DNA from 2 places in the Polaromonas sp. UC242_47 genome. Region 2 is predicted to be linked to the other one. Evidence: riboswitches for the same ligand, from Rfam matches in the RefSeq annotation. Region 2 holds a riboswitch; the other holds the start of a gene.
The links. A riboswitch is a leader RNA that binds a small molecule or an ion and turns the genes downstream of it on or off. The one in region 2 is predicted to bind glycine.

Region 1: linked by a shared signal. The riboswitch ahead of ACHMXK_RS02175 (D-amino acid dehydrogenase) and the one ahead of gcvT (glycine cleavage system aminomethyltransferase GcvT) in region 2 are both predicted to bind glycine.

What each region holds. Positions count from the first base shown of each region.
Region 1 is NZ_JBIOAO010000001.1:436,528-439,930, forward strand. It holds gene ACHMXK_RS02170 (FIST N-terminal domain-containing protein) at 1-726, shown strand, start outside; gene ACHMXK_RS02175 (D-amino acid dehydrogenase) at 687-2,042, opposite strand; glycine riboswitch at 2,254-2,343, opposite strand; gene ACHMXK_RS02180 (helix-turn-helix domain-containing protein) at 2,381-3,112, opposite strand.
Region 2 is NZ_JBIOAO010000001.1:1,705,657-1,709,059, reverse strand. It holds gene ACHMXK_RS08440 (TRAP transporter small permease) at 1-280, shown strand, start outside; gene ACHMXK_RS08435 (TRAP transporter large permease) at 345-1,622, shown strand; glycine riboswitch at 1,748-1,849, shown strand; glycine riboswitch at 1,870-1,971, shown strand; gene gcvT (glycine cleavage system aminomethyltransferase GcvT) at 1,987-3,147, shown strand; gene gcvH (glycine cleavage system protein GcvH) at 3,188-3,403, shown strand, end outside.

The DNA.
Region 1 (3,403 bases), 1.3 Mb from region 2:
GGCGGCCTGAGCGGCGTGGCCTTTGCCCAGGGCGCGGCCTTGATGTCGCGTGTGACCCAGGGCTGCCAGCCGATTTCCGGTGAACATGACATCACCGCCTGCGACGCCAATGTGGTCACCGCGCTGGACGGCGAAAGCGCGTTGGACGTGATGCTGGCCGACCTCGGCGTGTCGCTGGACAAGCCGCGTGATGCGCTGGAAAAAGTACGCACCACGCTGGTTGGCCTGCGCAGCGCCGATGACGCGCAGCAGGATGGCCGTATGCAGCGGCCCGGCCAGTTTGGCGCCGACGTGGTGGTGCGCCACATCATCGGCCTGGACCCGGCGCGCAGCGGCATTGCGATTGCCGACGTGCCCATGCTGGGCATGAAGCTGGCTTTTTGCGAACGCAACGTCGCGGCGGCGCGCGCCGACCTGGTGCGTGTCTGCGCCGAAATCCGCGAAGAACTGGAGCCCGAAGAAGTCAGCCTCGATGTCGCCAACGCCCTCAGCGGTTTACACGCCGACGCCGCGCCGCACCCGGCCCGGCGTATCGCCGGCGCGATTTACGTCAGTTGTTCGGGGCGCGGCGGACCACACTTCGGTGCGCCCAGTGCCGAACTGCAGATCGTGCGGCGCGCCTTGGGCGACGTGCCGCTGGTCGGTTTTTTCGCTGGCGGCGAGATCGCCCGCCACCAGCTCTACGGTTACACCGGCGTCTTGACGGTGTTCACCACCGGCGCCTGAACCCGGCCAGCCGCGACTGGCGAGCGTTGGGGCACAGCGCCCTGGAACGCAAAATCAAGCTCGGGCCTGCGGCCGCTCACGATGTCGGCCAGCGCCTTGCCCGAACCGCAGGCATGGGTCCAGCCCAGCGTGCCGTGGCCGGTATTCAGGAACAGATTGCTGATGCGGCTCTGGCCAATCAGCGGCACATTGCTGGGTGTGGCCGGACGCAGGCCGCTCCAGAATTGCGCGCGCTTCACGTCGGTCGCACCGGGGAACAGCTGCTGCACGCGCCGCACAATCGCCTGGCAGCGGGCCGCATTGAGCTGGCGGTCGTAGCCGTTGAACTCGGCGGTGCCGGCGATACGCAGCCGGTCTTCGGCCTCACCGTCGCTGCCTGGCGTGGTGTAGCGGCTGAACACCAGCTTGAACTCGTCGTCGGTCAAGGACACCTGGTAAGCGCGTGTGGGGTCTATCACCGGCAAGGTGACCGAATAACCCTTGGCGGGATAAATCGGCAACTTCAGGCCTATCGGCTCGGCCAGCGCCGCGCTGAAACTGCCGGCCGCCAGCACGTAGCTGTCGGCGGTCAGCTGCAGGTAGCGGCCTTGTGGATCGGTGGCCTCCACCGCGGTGATCTGATTGCCGTCCTTGAGCAGGCGTGTGATGTGGTGGCCCATCAAAAAGCGCACGCCGCGCGCTTCGCAGAGTTGGGCCAGGGCCAGCGTGAATTTGCGGGCGTCGCCCGACTCATCCTCGGCGGTGTAGGTGGCGCCTGCGAGTTGGCTGCGCAGGGTGGCCAGCGCCGGTTCTATGGCCACCGCCTCATCGGCCGAGATCACCCGGCGTTCGCAGCCCAGCTCGCGCATCTGGCGCGAAGGCTCCAGCGCGCCTTCGAACTCCTGCTGCGAGGTGTAGAAATGCAGAATGCCTTGCGTGCGCTGGTCGTAGTTGATGCCGGTGTCGCGCCGCAGCTGTTGCAACATGTCCCGGCTGTAACTGCCGAGCTGGACGATCTGGCGGATGTTGTGGCGGGTGCGGGCCGGTGTGCATTCGCGCAGGAACTGCAAACCCCAGGCCCACTGGCGCGTATCGGCCCGCAAGCGGAACAGCAGCGGTGCATCTTCCTTGCCCAGCCATTTGAGCACCTTGAACGGGGCGCTGGGGTTGGCCCAGGGTTCGGCATGGCTGACCGAAATTTGCCCGCCGTTGGCGTGGCTGGTTTCTGCCGCCGGCGAGGTTTGGCGGTCGATGACGGTGACCTCATGGCCGAGTTGTGAAAGATACCAGGCCGAGCTGACGCCGAGCAGGCCGCTGCCGAGAACAATAACGCGCATTTTGATAACCTTTTAGACAGTGGGTCCAAGCAGAACGGGCGCAGCTAGCTATCAAATGGATAGCGTGTTGACGCCGGAAACGGGTGTCGTTCTGTTGGTTGCCGCTCCCCCTGTCCTTGGTACCTGAGAGATTCACGCCGCAGCGGGCGCTGCGGGTTTGCTCCTTCGGTGCGATGCATCAAGGTGATGCAAAGGCTCTCCAGACGGCTATTTTCAGCATGCAGTACGGGACCTGAGCGTGTATGGGAGTTTGCGCCTTCGGTGGGACGCCTGGGGGCGTCCACTCTCCTGCATGAGAGCCCGATTCTCCCCGAAGCCGGGCCGGCTTGTCAAAGTGTTTAACGTCGCAAGGCCGCAAACGCTTCAAACTCCCAGCTGCGCATGGCCAGCAGCAAGGTGTAACCCTCGCGGTCCTTGTCGGCCAGTTTCTGGTCGGCCTGGTGCTGCTGCGCAAAGTCCTGCGCCACGCGTTGCATACGTTCCATGAAGGAGGGCGCCAGGCTGCGGCTGATGGCGCCATGCACCAGCAGCAGGCCTTCACCGCTGCCGTCAAAGCCGCCGGAAAAATAATCCAGCAAGGCGTTGTCGCGAAAATAATCCATCACCGGGCCATGCGGCCGCCAGCGAAAAGTCTTGGCGAGTTTGAGCCGGTAACGGTTCAGGGCCTTGAGTTCGATGATGCCGATGCGGTCCAGCTGCGCCAGGTAAGTGATGCACTCGGCCTCGGTCACGCGGTAGCTGCCGGTGATCTGTTCCAAGGTCCACTGCGACAAGACACAAATGGCGGTCAGCAGCAGTTTCTTGTCGGCCACCACGGCTTTTTCCTGCGCTTCGGTGAGTTCCGCCAGCAAAGGCTGGGTGTCGGCGACCCGCCGCGCGAGATCGGCAAAGTCCAGTTTCAGGGCGCGGCAAATCGCATCCACCCGCGACAGCGGCATGTCACCCCGCGACAACATCCGTTTGACGCTTGACTCGGCCATGCCGAGTGCGCGCGCCAGGTCTGCATACGTCATCTGGGCGGATTTGAGCTCCTTTTTCAGGGCAGTCACCAGGTCAGCGCTTGTGCTCATCAGAACTCCTTGGTATCAATGGTCGATACTTTAAGTCTTCTGGTGTGATCTTGTATCGATAAGGAGGGGCAGAGGGCGTTGGTGAGAACAGACTGCGCCCACCTCTTGAAAGGGCTGCGCATGGCATTGATTTTCGAAATACCAAAGATCCAGGGCCGCGGAAAAATCAGGGCAGAATCCGGGGCACTGAGCTGCCAACGGGGCAGGCCCTCCAGGCAGCCTTGGAGCCTGTTTACGTTCTCCATGGGGTCGCGTTGGGGCGCAATCGGGATGAGTTGTTCGCCAAGATCT
Region 2 (3,403 bases):
CATGGTCAGCGTGGATGTGTTGTACCGCTGGAGCCCGCCCAAAATCAAACGTGGGCTGGACTGGCTGGTCTGCCTGGCCGCGCTGACACTGATCGCCGTCATCATCTGGTGGGGCTGGGACTATTCCCTGCGCGGCCGTGTTCAGTCCATGGCCGGACTGGAATCCATCTCGATGTTCTGGGGTTATGTGGCCATGCCGGTGGGCGGCCTGTTCTGCGTCATCGGCATCATCGGCAACCTGATCGATCCCCAGCGCCAGGAACTGGAAACCGCCACATGAGCCACGCACCAACCAACGCAAATCGCCGCATGTCTGGCACCGTATTTTTCAAGGGAATCGCACAATGACCGCTGTCATGTTGACCACCATGATCGTGTGTTTCGCACTGACCATTTCCGTGGCCGTCTCCATCGGCCTGGCGGCCGTGTTTGGCATTCAGGCCAGCAACGCCAATATGCTGATCTCGGTGAAGGAAATGTTCTCCGCGATCAACAAGTTCCCGCTGGCCGCGATTCCGTTTTTTATCCTGGCCGGCAACCTGATGGAAACCGGTGGCATTTCGCGCCGGCTGGTGGAGTTTGCCAAAAGTATCGTCGGCGGCGTTCAGGGCGGCCTGCCCATGACCTGCGTGTTGACCTGCATGATTTTTGCGGCGGTTTCGGGCTCTTCGGTGGCCACCACCTTTGCCGTCGGCGCCATCCTGATCCCCGCGCTGATCAAACACGGCTACCCGACCAGTTACGCCGCAGCCTTGCAGGCGACCAGCGCCGAACTGGGTGTGATCATCCCGCCGTCCATCCCCATGATTCTGTACGGCGTCAGCGCGGAAGTCTCGATCGGCGAGTTGTTCATTGCCGGCGTCGGCCCGGGCATTTTTATCAGCATCGCCCTGATGGCCTTTGTCTACGTGTATTGCAAACTCAAGGGCTGGGGCAAAAACGACGGTGACGGCCGTCTGAGTTTTGGCAAGGCCACCTGGCAGGCAGGCTGGGCCTTGCTGATGCCAGTCATCATTCTGGGCGGCATTTATGGCGGCATCTTCACACCGACCGAGGCCGCGGCCGTGGCCGTGTTTTACGCACTGGTGGTCGGCGTGGTGATTTACCGCGAGATCAGCCTGCCGAACCTGGTGCAGGTCCTGCGCAAATCCGTGATCTCCAGCGCCGTGATCATGTTCATCATTGCCAATGCGGGGCTGTTTGCCTTCCTGATCACCCGCGCCGGTGTGCCCGATGCGATTGGCCGCTGGCTGCAAGAAGTGCTGCAGTCGCCCGCGCTGTTCCTGCTCGGGGTGAACGCCGCCTTGTTCATCATCGGCATGTTCATCGAAACCAGCGCCGCCATCATTGTGCTGGCGCCCATCCTGGCACCAGTGGCCATGCATTTCGGCATCGACCCGGTGCATTTCGGCATGGTCATGGTGGTCAACCTGGCACTGGGCATGATCACGCCGCCGTTCGGGGTGAACCTGTTTGCGGCCTGCACGGTAGCGCGGATTTCGCTGGATCGGATCGTCACTCACCTGATACCTTTTGTGCTTGTGATCCTCGGCTGCCTTATGGTGATTACCTACTTCCCGGCACTTTCCTTGACCCTGCGCGACCTCGTTTACGCCAAATAAACAGGGCCCCAGGTGCGCCCACCTCGTGGGGGTTCGCGGCCCGCCGAGGGAGCGCATTTTTCCTTGGGGCGCTCCCTCGAAAAATTGACTTCCATGCGCGGACGCCCCCCAGGGCTTGGGCTACACTTACCCGGTCAGGAGAGAGTTTTCACATGAAAACCGCCGAAGGCGCATGCACCCCCTTTCTGGTGTGCTGAACGCTCAGGCAAAAGGACTGGCAACCGTTGTTGGGCATGTGCTGCCGGCAACGTTCCCTACTGGAGAGAGGCTGCCTTCAAGGCAGCCCACCGAAGGAGCAAACCTGCATCGCCAGGTGAATCTCTCAGGTAAAGCGGACAGCAGGGGCAGCCCATGATTTTTTATCATGGATAACGCTTTGCCCCGGAGAACGCCTGTGTCCGCTACCGATTCCCCTCTGCTGAAAACACCGCTGCATGAGCTCCATGTAGAGCTTGGCGCACGCCTGGTGCCGTTTGCGGCTTACGCCATGCCGGTGCAATACCCGGCCGGCCTGATGGCCGAGCACCACCACACCCGCAAGGCCGCCAGCCTGTTTGATGTGTCGCACATGGGCCAGTTGCGCCTGGTCGGACCGGATGCGGCCGCCGCGCTGGAAACCTTGATGCCGGTCGATGTCATGGACCTGGCGGTCGGCAAGCAGCGTTACGGCCTGCTGCTCAATGACGAGGGCGGCATCATCGACGACCTGATGTTTTTCAACCGCGGAGATGATATTTTTGTCATCGTCAACGGCGCCTGCAAGGTCGGTGACATCGCGCATATCCAGGCCAAAATCGGCAGCCGCTGCGAGATCATCCCCCTGCCCGACCTGGCGCTGCTGGCACTGCAGGGCCCACAGGCCGTTACCGCACTGGCGCGCCTCGCCCCCGATGTTGAAAAACTCGTTTTCATGACCGGCGGTCATTTCAAGATCGCGGGTTGCGACTGTTTCCTCACACGCAGCGGCTACACAGGCGAAGACGGTTTTGAAATCTCGGTGCCGGCGGCACAGGCCGAGACACTGGCCAGAGCCCTGCTTGCCCAACCCGAAGTCAAACCCGCCGGTCTGGGCGCACGCAATTCATTGCGCCTGGAAGCCGGCTTGTGCCTGTACGGCAACGACCTGGACACCAGCACCACGCCGGTGGAAGCCGGCCTGAACTGGGCGATGCAGAAAGTGCGTCGCAGCGGCGGCGCACGCGCCGGTGGTTTTCCGGGTGCCGACAAAGTGCTGGCGCAACTGGCAGACCCCGCGGCCCTGACACGCAAACGCGTGGGCCTGATCGCGCTGGAACGTGTGCCGGTGCGCGAACACACCGAGTTGCAAAATACCGACGGCCAGCGTATCGGCGAAGTCAGCAGTGGCCTGCTGGGGCCGACAATCGCCCAGCCAATCGCCATGGCTTATGTGGCGCCCGCGTATGCCACGCTGGGCACCAAAGTCAACGCCATCGTGCGTGGCAAACCCGTCGCCATGGAAGTGACGGCCATGCCTTTTGTTCCCAACCGCTATTTCCGCGGCTGATATCAACCGACTCTAACGACCTCAATTAACGGAGAAAACCATGATCAAGTACACCGAAGACCACGAATGGCTCAGCGTGACCGGCGACATCGCCACCGTCGGCATCACCGTCCATGCGCAAGACGCATTGGGTGACGTGGTGTTTGTGGACCTGCCTGCCGTCGGCAGCACGTTTGCGCAAAAAGCCATTGCCGGCGTGGTGGAGTCGGTCAAGGCCGCCGCCGATGTTTATATGCCTGTCAGCGGCGACATCACC